Regions from separate parts of the Oceanobacillus sp. E9 genome, predicted to be linked through region 1. Evidence: a T-box and tRNA genes for the amino acid it is inferred to sense, from the RefSeq annotation. Region 1 holds a T-box; the other holds one or more tRNA genes.
What was found. The T-box of region 1 lies ahead of ileS (isoleucine--tRNA ligase). A T-box ahead of a tRNA ligase gene usually reads a tRNA of that ligase, here a tRNA-Ile.

Region 1 (7,681 bases):
TACGAAAAAATTAGGCTTGCTTGCATATATTGTATAAAGAAAGGATGATAGCTATGGTTAAATTATCGGAACTACAGATGAAAGAAATTATAGCAGTAGATGATGGGAGTAGGTTAGGTCATATAATTGATTTAGAAATAGACGGGAATAATGGGAGGATTCTTGCGATCATTGTAGAAGGCAAAGAAAAAAAACAAGGAATGTTTGCAAAAGCAGATGAACTTTTGATTGCTTGGGAAAAGATCGTTCGGATTGGTGAGGAAGTAATTTTAGTAAAAGAGATTTACGGACCTGGTATCTATGGTAGTGCATAAGGAAAATATTTCATAAATATGATACCATTATGACAAGATGAAATAGTATTTTCCGGGGGGATATGAGAGTGAAAGATATATTTATACAAAAAGAAGCGAGTTATTTTCATGTGGAAGAGTGGGAAAGAGAATATCCTGGACTATTGGTAGGCTTTACTACGAAAAATGGTGGTACAAGTATAGATGAATACAGTTCTTTAAATATGGGATTTCATGTAAATGATGACGAGAGTAATGTACTACAAAATAGAAAAGTACTGAGTAACCAATTGCAAGTAAATTTATCTAATTGGGTAGCTGGTGAACAAGTACATGATACGAAGGTGGCACTTATCCAGCCAAAAGATGTTGGTTGTGGAAGTAATACAAATAAAACATCATTATCTGGGGTAGATGGATTAATTATCCCTGCTAATGTAAATGCCTTAGCTGTATCACTATATGCTGATTGTGTTCCATTGTATTTTTTTGATCCGGTGACGAAATTTGTTGGAATTGCGCATGCAGGTTGGAAAGGTACAGTAGGGAGAATTGCAACTGAAATGGTACAGTCATTTGTAAACCTAGGATCTGATAAGAAAAATATTAAAGTAATTATTGGACCATCGATTTCAGTGGAGAATTACCAAGTGGATCTAAATGTTATTGAGCATTTAACTGAAACGGAAATGCAAATATGTACGAAACAAGTATCCGATAATCAATTTTTATTAGATTTAAAGGAGTTAAATAGAGAAATTCTTTTACAATCTGGTATTTTTCGTCATAATATAGAAGTAACCAAATATTGTACATATCGAGACGAAACGCTATTTTTCTCTCATCGTCGCGATAAAGGGAAAACAGGTAGAATGCTGGGATTTATAGGATATAATGTGTAAAAAGGGTGGAGAACGACAAAATGGTAGATGTAGCAACGAATTTATCTAATATAGAAGAGAACATTAGACAAGCTTGTGAAAATGTAAACCGTGATCCTGAAGATATTCATCTTATTGCTGTGACAAAATATGTTACAATTGAACGAACCAAGGAAGCAATCAATGCAGGAATTAACAATCTCGGTGAAAATCGAAACGAAGGTTTTTTAGAAAAATATAATGAAATTCAAAATCAAGTCCAGTGGCATTTCATTGGATCTCTACAATCACGTAAAGTTAAGGATATCATTAATCAAGTAGATTTTATACATTCTTTGGATCGATTATCATTGGCTAAAGAAATAAATAAACGAGCTGCTCATCCAGTTAACTGTTTTATTCAAGTAAATGTGAGTGGGGAAGAGTCGAAACATGGCATTTCTCCAGAAGAAGTAATTACATTTATCGAGCAGTTATCGATATACGAAAATATTAAAGTAGTTGGTCTAATGACAATGGCACCACATGTGGATGATCCAGAAAATGTGAGACCTGTATTTAAAAAATTGAAAAATCTCCGTGATGATGTAACAAAAAAAAGTTTACCACACGCACCTTGTAAATGGCTTTCAATGGGAATGAGTAATGATTATCACATTGCGATTGAAGAAGGAGCCACACATGTACGTATTGGGTCAAAACTCGTTGGATAGAATTTTTAACAAGAGAGGTGAGGGAGATGAGCTTTAAAAATAAATTAAAAGATTACTTCATGGGTGAAGAATATGAGTATGAATATGTTGATGATGATGATGATAAGACTCAAGAACCAAAACAGAAAGATTCTAAAGCGAGCACAAAAAATGTAGTTAATTTATCTAGCGTGCAGCATAGTAACTCTCGAGTAGTGTTAATTGAACCACGTAATTACAATGAAGCACAAGAAATTGCGGACAATATTGTTAATCGCCGTGCGGTAATTATTAATCTGCAAAGGGTAGATCATCAACAAGCAAAACGAATTGTTGATTTCTTAAGTGGTACTGTATATGCTGTCAATGGTGATATCCAGAAATTAGGAGCAGAAACATTTTTATGCACACCAGATAATGTAGAGGTATCAGGTACAATCTCTGAGATGTTGTACGAACAGGAAGAATATGATAAAGGATGGTAACAGCGTATGATGCAAATTTTAAATCTTATTAGTATGGGTATCACAATATATAGCTTTGCTCTATTTGTTTATATTATGATGTCTTGGTTTCCAGGAGCAAGAGAATCCTCATTTGGAGAACTGCTTACAAAAATTTGTGAACCTTATTTAGAAATATTTCGTAAGTTCATCCCACCACTAGGTATGATTGATTTATCTCCAATCGTAGCTATTATAGTACTTAATCTTGCACGTGCAGGAATTTTTGAGTTTTTCCGAATGTTTATGTATTAAAGAAAGGAATTATCATGGAAGTTTATCAACATTTTCGAAAAGAAGAACAGCCTTTTATTGATCAAGTACTTTCGTGGAAAGAACAAGTAGAACGTTCTTTTATTCCGAAGCTAACGGATTTTCTCGACCCTCGTGAGCAAGAAATAGTCATAATGTTGATGGGGGAACAAAATGAGGAGCTTCAGGTAAAAAGTTTTGGCGGTGATAATAATAGTGAGAGAAGGAGAATGCTATTAGCTCCAAAATATGAAGGAATAACAGAGGATATGTTTCAAATTGAACTACTCGAAGCAAATTTCCAACCAAAATTTGTAACGATAGACCATCCAGATGTAATGGGAGCTTTTTTATCACAAGGAATTAAGCGGAAAAAACTGGGTGATATTATCATTTCGGATGGGAAGATACAAATTATTGCGGCCTCAGAAATTTCTCCATTTGTACAAATGAATCTAACATCGATTAAAAAATCATCTGTTCATTTTGAACAGCAGGATTTACAATTACTGATAAAAAAGAATGAAAGCTGGATTGAGCATGATCGAACCGTGTCCTCACTGCGTTTGGATACGATAATTAAAGAAATTTATCCAATTTCAAGAAAAGAAGCCACTACTTTTATCCAAAAAGGATTAGTAAAAGTAAATTATAAAATAGTTGATGACAATAAATTTCAATTGCAGGAAAAGGACATGATTTCGATTCGAGGTCATGGAAGAAGTAGGCTTACTACTATAAGAGGAAAATCAAAAAAAGATAAAGTGAAAATTACAATTGCTACACTGAAATAATGGTATAATTAATGCAGGAATAATTATTTATTTGTCGAATTAATGTGTAATAAGGATTTTTAAGTATTTATATCGCTTAAGGAGGTGACGATGGTGGCATTATCACCATTGGACATTCATAATAAAGAGTTTGCAAAAGGATTTCGCGGATATGATGAAGATGATGTAAATGAATTTTTAGATCAAATTATTAAAGATTATGAGCTAGTTATTCGTGAAAAGAAAGAGTTAGAAGAGGAAGTTAGACAATTACGTGAGCGTTTAGGCCATTTTACTAATATTGAAGAAACATTAAACAAGTCTATTCTCGTTGCACAAGAAACAGCAGAAGAAGTAAAAGGAAATGCTTCAAAAGAATCGAAACTAATTATAAAAGAAGCAGAAAAGAATGCTGACCGTATTGTAAATGAGGCACTTAGCAAAGCGCGTAAAATTTCTTTAGATGTGGAAGAGTTGAAAAAGCAAGCGAAAGTATTCCGCACTCGAATGCGTATGTTAGTACAAGCGCAATTAGAAATGTTGGGTACGGATGATTGGGAAGAGTTGTTTGATACAGAGATCGATGAAGAATTAGAGCTTTTAGAACAACAATCATAGTGACTTGACGTTTATGTGAAAATTACATATAATTCTATAAAATATATAGAAATATGAACAGGTAAAAGCAATGAAAGAGACAGTATAGAAGTAGAACCGATACAGCGAATTGAGGATGGTGTGAGCTCAGTATGGTAAGCTTTTAGAAGATCACTCTTGAGTTTTCATTACGAAATAAGTAGTAATGAACGGTTCATCTCCGTTATCGGTTTTAAAGTGAATGTAATGTATCAACATTAGATTTATAAGGGTGGTACCGCGAGTCTTCTCGTCCCTTTTGGGATTAGAAGGCTTTTTTTGTTATAAATAGGAGGTTTTATTGTAATGGATTACAAACAGACATTATTAATGCCAAAAACTGCATTTCCGATGCGTGGAAATCTACCAAACAAAGAACCAGAACGACAAAAACAGTGGGAAGAAACGAATCAGTACGGAAAAAATTTAGAACGTACAAAAGGTCGACCTTTATTTATTTTACATGACGGTCCTCCTTATGCTAATGGAGATATCCATATTGGGCATGCGTTAAATAAAGTGTTAAAGGACTTTATTGTTCGATATAAATCAATGACCGGATATCATGCACCATATATTCCTGGATGGGATACACATGGTTTACCAATTGAGACGGCATTAACAAAGAAGAAAAAAGTGAAACGTAAAGAAATGGATGTAGCTGCTTTTCGTAAGTTATGTGAAGAATATGCACTTGGACAAATTGATAATCAACGCCAACAATTTAAACAATTAGGAGTTCGAGGTGATTGGGATAATCCTTATATCACACTGACAAAAGATTATGAGGCATCACAAATTAAGGTTTTTGGAGATATGGCGAGAAAAGGATATATTTATAAAGGCTTAAAACCAGTCTATTGGTCTCCTTCATCTGAGTCTGCATTGGCAGAAGCGGAGATTGAGTATCAAGATAAGCGCTCACCATCGATTTATGTAGCCTTTGAAGTGAAAGATGGGCAAGCTTTATTATCCGGTGGAGAGAAATTTATTATTTGGACTACGACACCGTGGACATTACCTGCAAACTTAGGAATCAGTCTACATGCTGATTTAACATATATCGTTGTCCAAGTAGAAGATGAAAAGTATATTATTGCAGAAGCTTTGTTTGATGATGTAAGAGAATCACTGGGTTGGGAGAACCCTCAGGTGTTACAAAGCTTTAAAGGTAAAGAAGCAGAAAGAGTAGAAGCAAAACATCCATTTTACGATCGAACATCACTAGTAATGTTAGGAGAGCATGTTACAACAGACGCTGGTACAGGATGCGTTCATACAGCACCTGGACATGGGGAAGATGACTTTTATGTCTCCCGTAGCTATGGAATAGATGCTTTCTGCCCGGTAGATGAGAAAGGTGTGTTTACCCAGGAAGCACCAGGATTTGAAGGTTTATTCTATGATGAGGCTAATAAAATAATCACAGAGAAATTAGATGCAAGCGGTGCTTTGCTCAAGTTAGAATTTATTACACACTCCTATCCGCATGACTGGCGAACGAAAAAACCGACTATTTTTCGTGCAACAGCACAATGGTTTGCCTCGATTAAAGATTTTAGAGTAGATATTCTGGAGGAAATTAAACAAGTGAATTGGTATCCTCATTGGGGCGAAACGCGATTATATAACATGGTTCGAGACCGAGAAGATTGGTGTATCTCTAGACAACGTGCTTGGGGTGTCCCTATTCCAGTGTTTTACGAAGAAGATGGCACACCAATTATTACAGATGAAACGATCAATCACGTCTCGGAATTATTCCGTGAACACGGTTCAAATATTTGGTTTGAAAAAGAAGCTAAAGACTTATTACCAGAAGGGTTTACTTCCGAGCATAGTCCAAATGGTAATTTTACGAAAGAAACAGATATTATGGATGTTTGGTTCGATTCTGGATCTTCGCACGAAGGTGTTTTGCTAAACAGAGAAGATCATCAACGTCCAGCTAATGTATATCTCGAAGGAAGTGATCAATACCGTGGCTGGTTTAACTCATCTTTATCTACCTCAGTTGCAGTAACTGGAAAAGCTCCATATAAAACAGTAATCAGCCATGGTTTTGTTTTAGATGGTAATGGTAGAAAGATGAGTAAGTCGTTAGGAAATGTCATCGTACCATCAAAAGTACAAAAACAATTAGGTTCTGATATTTTAAGACTATGGGTATCTAGTGTTGATTATCAGGCAGATGTTCGTATCTCTGATGATATTTTGAAGCAAACGTCGGAAAGCTATCGTAAAATCAGAAATACGTTTCGATTCCTATTAGCAAACCTTGCTGATTTTGATCCTAAAACTGATCGTGTAAAAGAAGAGGACCTGGAAGAAGTAGACCGTTATATGATCCACCGTTTGCAGAATGTACTAGCGGAGGCACACAAAAACTATAATCAGTATGAATTTGCTCCTGTCTTCCAACAAATTCATCATTTTTGTTCCGTTGATTTAAGTTCATTTTATCTTGATTTTGCGAAGGATATTCTTTACATTGAAGCGAAAGACCATCCTCGCAGACGTAGTATTCAAACGGGATATTATGAAGTGCTAACTAGTTTAGTGAAACTAATTGCCCCAATTATTCCGCATACTGCAGAAGAAGTTTGGGAATACATCCCAGGAGCGGAAGCAGAAAGTGTTCATTTAACGGATATTCCAGAAGCACGGCAAGTTGTAATTAATGGACAAACGGTGGATAAATGGAATCACTTTATGAAAATCCGAGATGATGTATTAAAAGCTTTAGAAGAATCTCGGAGTGAGAAAGTTATTGGTAAATCATTAGAAGCAAAGATATTTATTGCAGCTAAAGATGAAGAGACTAAAAAAGTATTAGAACAAATGGAGCACTTACATCAATATTTTATTGTCTCAGAAGCAGTAGTTGTTGATAAGTTAATAGATGCAAAAGAAGGTAACTATGTAAATGTATTGGTTGAGGTACACCCTGGAGACACGTGTGAACGCTGTTGGGTCTCTTCAGAAACAGTAGGTGAAAATAAAAACCACCCATCTTTATGTAGCCGATGTGCTGATGTAGTGACCAAACATTATGCTGAATGAAAATGTATTACCATATAATATAATTTAAATTAAGGCAGATGATTTCTGTGGGAACGAATGTATAACTTGGAGAAACAATAATATTTCTAAGTTAACGTTGTTCAGCACCAGCTGTTACCCAGGAATCGCTGCCTTTTAAAATTAAAACAATGTATTTCTGTTAAGTAAGAAAAGCCCACTGCCTTGATGAATATCTTTGTATTTTTCCCTCAAAATTATTTCTACAGTCCCATCCATTTCATATGTTTTTCTTCACTTACTTTAATGTGATTTTGGGGTTGAAGGAAATCATTCATCCTAAAGATTTTTTCTCAATATTCTACCTATGCTTTTTGATAACTTGTATGATTTTGAACTACGTTTGTTCTTGAAAATGTTTGAGCACCGGTATAAGATAGAAAGAGTTCGATTAGAATCGAGGGATAAAATAAATGATTATGTATTATTTAATTGCTATTGTGCTCGTTATTATTGACCAGCTAACGAAATGGTTGGTAGTTTCACGTATGGAGTTAGGGGAATCAATACCTGTTATTGATAATTTCTTCTATATAACTTCACATCGAAACACAGGAGCAGCCTGGGGAA
Region 2 (7,681 bases), 560 kb from region 1:
TTTAGATCGTGTATGGAGATTGTATGTAGGTGATGATGGTGCCCTTACAGATAAAATTATTGATGATGAATCAACGGAATTAGATAAGATTTATCATGAGACTGTGAAAAAAGTGACAGATGACTTTGAGAATATGCATTTCAACACAGGTATTTCGCAAATGATGGTATTTATAAATGAGTGCTATAAAGCGAATAAAATCCCTAAAAATTATGCGGAAGGCTTTGTTAAATTGTTATCGCCAGTTGCACCTCATTTAAGTGAAGAAATCTGGCAAAAACTTGGGCATTCTGAATCGATTAGTAAGGCTACATGGCCAGCATATGATGAATCAAAGTTAGTGGAAGATGAAGTGGAAGTTGTTCTACAAATTATGGGTAAAGTTCGATCTAAGATTCACGTTCCTGTTGATATTAGCAAGGACGCTCTTGAGAAAGCAGCACTAGATGACGAAAGCATGCAAAAATGGTTAGAAGGAAAAACTATTCGTAAAGTTATCGTTGTGCCAGGAAAGCTTGTAAATGTAGTAGCAAATTAAGAAAAGAAGCATTGGCATGTAATTGGCCAATGCTTCTTTTCTTAATGATTATTCATTTTTATTTTCCTCTGGTATTTCTTCCGTTGCGTTATCTGATTTCCATGTGGTTTTTAATAATTTCCATTTTCCTTTTTCGTAATACCATAGTGATTCTACAACACCGATTCCATCTGCATGATAAGCTCCACTAATTTGTTGATAACTTTTTAAACCATATCCATTTCTTTCACTGAGATCTACAGGTTCAAACATAGCAACTGGGTCTATCATTAATGAAGTAGGTTCTAATAAATTTCCTTTGTCATCATAAATATTGAGTCGGATATATTCTTTTTTGCGATCAGATAAATCAATAATAATTGGATCTTCTCCAGGAAGTAAAGATATTGATGCCTTGAAATTATCAATAAACTTTCCTTCTATTGACTGATTGTTTGGTAATGGAATTTCTATCAACTGATTATTTTCGATTGTATGGAGTTTACTTGTATATAAACCACCACTACCACCTGTAGCACTCTGATAAAAAATATCATTTTGGTTATCATGGTTTAAATCAACGAATTGTAAAGAAGGTTCATAACCTCCGCCATAAGGGATTGTCCAAGAATGATTATTTACATCGGTAATATCAGCCCATATATGCTGATAATATTGGCCATCAGGAGCAAATAGTTCGCCTTTTAAATCAATTGTATCGCTCTGACCATCACCGGTTACATCTTCATGATATGAATGAATAGAAATCGGATCTGTCGGCTGTTCAACTACAGGACTTATCATAGAAAGAGTTAATAGAAGTGAAAAAAAGTACAGCATGTGGTCACCGCCTTTTATTAATTATTAAGTAGGCTTATTTTAATCAAAGATATTGCATCCTATTCTTAAACCAAGTAATATTAAAATTAGAAAATCTTGACTTTAAGAAGGATGGGATTAACATGGCTGAAATTAAAGAAATTTCTCCGGAAGAAGTAGAAAAGATAAAAAATGAAAATAATGTAGTACTAGTTGATGTGCGTGAAGATGATGAAGTTGCGCAAGGAATCATTGAAAATGCTAAGCATATTAAACTGGGTGATATTACACAAGAATATGGGAATTTAAGTAAAGATAAAGAATATATAATGATTTGTCGCTCTGGAAGAAGAAGTTATAACGCTTCTGAATTTTTACAAGAGCAAGGCTTTAATGTGAAAAATATGAGCGGTGGAATGCTAGAATGGAAAGGTGAAACAATTTCTAAATAACTTTAGAAACGTTTGTTTTTACAAATGAGTGTTGTTCTAATATAAAAAGATCCCAAACAGAATTGGGATCTTTTTATATTTAGAACAAATTCGAGTTTTAGAAAACATATTTATATTTCTACCTCAATAGCAAAAACTGTAGTATTTAACGTTTTTAATAGTTTTTTTTAAAAAAGCTTGTAAAAAAATAATATTTATAGTAAAGTATAAAAGTTCGCTTATTTAAGTGATACATTTTAAATAAACAGGGTTGACTTCTTTAAGTATAGATGCTACAATGGTTATCCACCAATTGAGGACAAGATTAACTATAAACCTTGCGAAATTCCTCGAAAAAAGTTGTTGACACATCTTTTTATGCGTGGTAAATTAATAAAGTCGCTTTTTGAGAGCGACACAGAAATTGCTCTTTGAAAACTGAACAAAACAACTTGGCTCAGGACGAACGCTGGCGGCGTGCCTAATACATGCAAGTCGAGCGCAGGAAGTTATCTGATCCTCTTTTAGAGGTGACGATAATGGAATGAGCGGCGGACGGGTGAGTAACACGTAGGCAACCTGCCTGTAAGACTGGGATAACTCGTGGAAACGCGAGCTAATACCGGATAACACTTTTCATCTCCTGATGAGAAGTTGAAAGGCGGCTTTTGCTGTCACTTACAGATGGGCCTGCGGCGCATTAGCTAGTTGGTAAGGTAATGGCTTACCAAGGCGACGATGCGTAGCCGACCTGAGAGGGTGATCGGCCACACTGGGACTGAGACACGGCCCAGACTCCTACGGGAGGCAGCAGTAGGGAATCTTCCGCAATGGACGAAAGTCTGACGGAGCAACGCCGCGTGAGTGATGAAGGTTTTCGGATCGTAAAACTCTGTTGTTAGGGAAGAACAAGTGCCATAGTAACTGATGGCACCTTGACGGTACCTAACCAGAAAGCCACGGCTAACTACGTGCCAGCAGCCGCGGTAATACGTAGGTGGCAAGCGTTGTCCGGAATTATTGGGCGTAAAGCGCTCGCAGGCGGTTCTTTAAGTCTGATGTGAAATCTTACGGCTCAACCGTAAACGTGCATTGGAAACTGGGGAACTTGAGTGCAGAAGAGGAGAGTGGAATTCCACGTGTAGCGGTGAAATGCGTAGAGATGTGGAGGAACACCAGTGGCGAAGGCGACTCTCTGGTCTGTAACTGACGCTGAGGAGCGAAAGCGTGGGGAGCGAACAGGATTAGATACCCTGGTAGTCCACGCCGTAAACGATGAGTGCTAGGTGTTAGGGGGTTTCCGCCCCTTAGTGCTGAAGTTAACGCATTAAGCACTCCGCCTGGGGAGTACGGCCGCAAGGCTGAAACTCAAAAGAATTGACGGGGGCCCGCACAAGCGGTGGAGCATGTGGTTTAATTCGAAGCAACGCGAAGAACCTTACCAGGTCTTGACATCCTCTGAACACTCTAGAGATAGAGTTTTCCCTTCGGGGACAGAGTGACAGGTGGTGCATGGTTGTCGTCAGCTCGTGTCGTGAGATGTTGGGTTAAGTCCCGCAACGAGCGCAACCCTTGATCTTAGTTGCCAGCATTCAGTTGGGCACTCTAAGGTGACTGCCGGTGACAAACCGGAGGAAGGTGGGGACGACGTCAAATCATCATGCCCCTTATGACCTGGGCTACACACGTGCTACAATGGATGGAACAAAGGGAAGCGAACCCGCGAGGTCAAGCAAATCCCACAAAACCATTCTCAGTTCGGATTGTAGGCTGCAACTCGCCTACATGAAGCCGGAATCGCTAGTAATCGCGGATCAGCATGCCGCGGTGAATACGTTCCCGGGCCTTGTACACACCGCCCGTCACACCACGAGAGTTGGTAACACCCGAAGTCGGTGAGGTAACCTTTTGGAGCCAGCCGCCGAAGGTGGGACTAATGATTGGGGTGAAGTCGTAACAAGGTAGCCGTATCGGAAGGTGCGGCTGGATCACCTCCTTTCTAAGGATATATATAGGAAGTGCAGGCGCCTTGCTTATCGATGTACAGATTGGAGATCTCCAGACGAGATAAAGGAAACACGAATGTAATTCGATGTTGACTTATCGTAGGATGGAAATCGAAATCTGCTAGTCGATAGGCGCCGGAACTAGACTGTATTAACGGAATCGTACTTGGTTGTTTGGTTCAGTTTTGAGAGAGTAATTCTCTTTAAACATTGTATATGAGATGGGCCTGTAGCTCAGCTGGTTAGAGCGCACGCCTGATAAGCGTGAGGTCGGTGGTTCGAGTCCACTCAGGCCCACCATCTAACATAATAGATATATGGGGCCTTAGCTCAGCTGGGAGAGCGCCTGCCTTGCACGCAGGAGGTCAGCGGTTCGATCCCGCTAGGCTCCATTTTTGTACCTTGAAAACTAAATAAGAGTAACAACGACATCAAAAAGTAGAAAGCTGAAGCGACTGTACAGTGACGTATGAACTGGACTGAACCGAAGGAGATAAAGAAAACACGATGAACGTATGTGAATCGATGTTGACTTATCGTACGGAGGAGAAGGAAGTTACACTAGTCACTAGGAGCTGAAGCTGGATTGAAACTTTTTTGAAACAAGGCTATTAAATTAGCACGCTTATTTACTGAAATAACAACTTAGTTAAGTGAATAAGGGCGCACGGTGGATGCCTTGGCACTAGGAGCTGAAGAAGGACGGGACTAACACCGATATGCCTCGGGGAGTTGTAAGTAAACTTTGATCCGGGGATTTCCGAATGGGGAAACCCACTGTTCGTAATGGAGCAGTACCTATACCTCAATACATAGGGTATAGGGAGCAGACCCGGGGAACTGAAACATCTCAGTACCTGGAGGAAGAGAAAGAAACCTCGATTTCCTGAGTAGCGGCGAGCGAAACGGAAAGAGCCCAAACCAGAAAGCTTGCTTTCTGGGGTTGTAGGACACTCCTTTGGAGTTACAAAGAAATTCTTTAAATGAATCGATCTGGAAAGATCAGCCGAAGAAGGTAACAGCCCTGTAATTGAAAAAGAATTTCCTCCGGAGTGTATCCTGAGTACGGCGGAACACGTGGAATTCCGTCGGAATCCGGGAGGACCATCTCCCAAGGCTAAATACTCCCTAGTGACCGATAGTGAACCAGTACCGTGAGGGAAAGGTGAAAAGCACCCCGGAAGGGGAGTGAAATAGAACCTGAAACCGTGTGCCTACAAGTAGTCGAAGCCCGTTAATGGGTGACGGCGTACCTTTTGTAGAATGGACCGGCGAGTTACGATCCCATGCAAGGTTAAGTGGAAGACACGGAGCCGCAGCGAAAGCGAGTCTGAATAGGGCGATATAGTATGTGGTCGTAGACCCGAAACCGTGTGATCTACCCATGTCCAGGGTGAAGGTCAGGTAACACTGACTGGAGGCCCGAACCCACGTATGTTGAAAAATGCGGGGATGAGGTGTGGGTAGGGGTGAAATGCCAATCGAACACGGAGATAGCTGGTTCTCTCCGAAATAGCTTTAGGGCTAGCCTCAAGATGATGAGTACTGGAGGTAGAGCACTGATTGGACTAGGGGCCCCTACCGGGTTACCGAATTCAGTCAAACTCCGAATGCCAGTTACTTAAACTTGGGAGTCAGACTATGGGTGATAAGGTTCATAGTCGAAAGGGAAACAGCCCAGACCGCCAGCTAAGGTCCCAAAGTATACGTTAAGTGGAAAAGGATGTGGAGTTGCCCAGACAACCAGGATGTTGGCTTAGAAGCAGCCACCATTTAAAGAGTGCGTAATAGCTCACTGGTCGAGTGACTCTGCGCCGAAAATGTACCGGGGCTAAACGTATCACCGAAGCTGCGGATTGTTCTTACGAACAATGGTAGGAGAGCGTTCTAAGTGCTGTGAAGTCAGACCGTGAGGACTGGTGGAGCGCTTAGAAGTGAGAATGCCGGTATGAGTAGCGAAAAAAGAGTGAGAATCTCTTTCACCGAATGCCTAAGGTTTCCTGAGGAAGGCTCGTCCTCTCAGGGTTAGTCGGGACCTAAGCCGAGGCCGACAGGCGTAGGCGATGGACAACAGGTAGATATTCCTGTACCACCTCATGATTGTTTGAGCGATGGGGGGACGCAGTAGGATAAGGAATGCGCACCGATGGATGTGTGCGCCCAAGCAGTGAGAAAGTCAGATAGGCAAATCCGTCTGGCAATTTCAAGCTGTGATGGGGAGGGAAATAAAGTACCGAAGTTCCGGATTTCACACTGCCAAGAAAAGCCTCTAGTTAGATCATAGGTGCCCGTACCGCAAACCGACACAGGTAGGCGAGGAGAGAATCCTAAGGTGAGCGGGAGAACTCTCGTTAAGGAACTCGGCAAAATGACCCCGTAACTTCGGGAGAAGGGGTGCTCCTTTTAAGGAGGAGCCGCAGTGAATAGGCCCAAGCGACTGTTTAGCAAAAACACAGGTCTCTGCGAAGCCGAAAGGCGAAGTATAGGGGCTGACACCTGCCCGGTGCTGGAAGGTTAAGGGGACGAGTTAGCTCTTCGGAGCGAAGCTTTGAACCGAAGCCCCAGTAAACGGCGGCCGTAACTATAACGGTCCTAAGGTAGCGAAATTCCTTGTCGGGTAAGTTCCGACCCGCACGAAAGGTGCAACGACTTGGGCACTGTCTCAACGAGAGACCCGGTGAAATTATACTATGCGTGAAGATGCGCATTACCCGCGACAGGACGGAAAGACCCCGTGGAGCTTTACTGTAGCCTGATATTGAATGTTTGTGCAGCTTGTACAGGATAGGTGGGAGCCTTTGAAGCGTGAGCGCTAGCTTACGTGGAGGCACCCGTGGGATACCACCCTCGCTGTATGAACATTCTAACCCAGGACCGTAATCCGGTTCGGAGACAGTGTCAGGCGGGCAGTTTGACTGGGGCGGTCGCCTCCCAAAGAGTAACGGAGGCGCCCAAAGGTTCCCTCAGAATGGTTGGAAATCATTCGTAGAGTGTAAAGGCAGAAGGGAGCTTGACTGCGAGACCTACAAGTCGAGCAGGGACGAAAGTCGGGCTTAGTGATCCGGTGGTTCCGCATGGAAGGGCCATCGCTCAACGGATAAAAGCTACCCCGGGGATAACAGGCTTATCTCCCCCAAGAGTTCACATCGACGGGGAGGTTTGGCACCTCGATGTCGGCTCATCGCATCCTGGGGCTGTAGTCGGTCCCAAGGGTTGGGCTGTTCGCCCATTAAAGCGGTACGCGAGCTGGGTTCAGAACGTCGTGAGACAGTTCGGTCCCTATCCGTCGTGGGCGTTGGAAGTTTGAGAGGAGCTGTCCTTAGTACGAGAGGACCGGGATGGACACACCGCTGGTGTACCAGTTGTTCCGCCAGGAGCATGGCTGGGTAGCTACGTGTGGAAAGGATAAGTGCTGAAAGCATCTAAGCATGAAGCCCCCCTCAAGATGAAACTTCCCATCACTTCGAGTGAGTAAGATCCCTCAGAGACGATGAGGTTGATAGGTCCGAGGTGGAAGCGTGGCGACACGTGCAGCTGACGGATACTAATTGATCGAGGACTTATCTAAGTTCTTAGAATGATGTCACGTTACTCTTATTTAGTTTTTAGGGTACAATCCTAAAAAAAGTGTTGCATTTTGTCTAAGGAATGCATATAATATAACTTGTCCTTATTTTTTTGGACTACATATTATACGAAAGTCTGGTAGCGATAGCGAAGAGGCCACACCTGTTCCCATGCCGAACACAGAAGTTAAGCTCTTCAGCGCCGATGGTAGTTGGGGCTTTGCCCCTGCAAGAGTAGGACGCCGCCAGGCGATATTAAATTATTATTTCCGGGTTTGCCTTTAAGGACAAGCGATGAAAGATAAATATCATTATTTATGGATCATTCCACAGTAGCTCAGT

Region 2: it encodes a tRNA-Ile, which carries the amino acid that the T-box ahead of ileS (isoleucine--tRNA ligase) is inferred to sense. The anticodon was not compared.

What each region holds. Positions count from the first base shown of each region.
Region 1 is NZ_LSNA01000007.1:633,279-640,959, forward strand. It holds gene AQ616_RS12715 (YlmC/YmxH family sporulation protein) at 54-314, shown strand; gene pgeF (peptidoglycan editing factor PgeF) at 377-1,195, shown strand; gene AQ616_RS12725 (YggS family pyridoxal phosphate-dependent enzyme) at 1,216-1,887, shown strand; gene AQ616_RS12730 (cell division protein SepF) at 1,914-2,351, shown strand; gene AQ616_RS12735 (YggT family protein) at 2,358-2,624, shown strand; gene AQ616_RS12740 (YlmH family RNA-binding protein) at 2,639-3,415, shown strand; gene AQ616_RS12745 (DivIVA domain-containing protein) at 3,509-4,012, shown strand; T-box leader at 4,074-4,291, shown strand; gene ileS (isoleucine--tRNA ligase) at 4,337-7,093, shown strand; gene lspA (signal peptidase II) at 7,525-7,681, shown strand, end outside.
Region 2 is NZ_LSNA01000007.1:77,553-85,233, forward strand. It holds gene leuS (leucine--tRNA ligase) at 1-538, shown strand, start outside; gene AQ616_RS09955 (hypothetical protein) at 587-1,357, opposite strand; gene AQ616_RS09960 (rhodanese-like domain-containing protein) at 1,480-1,788, shown strand; rRNA gene AQ616_RS09965 (16S ribosomal RNA) at 2,200-3,766, shown strand; tRNA gene AQ616_RS09970 (tRNA-Ile) at 3,997-4,073, shown strand; tRNA gene AQ616_RS09975 (tRNA-Ala) at 4,093-4,165, shown strand; rRNA gene AQ616_RS09980 (23S ribosomal RNA) at 4,421-7,341, shown strand; rRNA gene rrf (5S ribosomal RNA) at 7,475-7,590, shown strand; tRNA gene AQ616_RS09990 (tRNA-Asn) at 7,666-7,681, shown strand, end outside.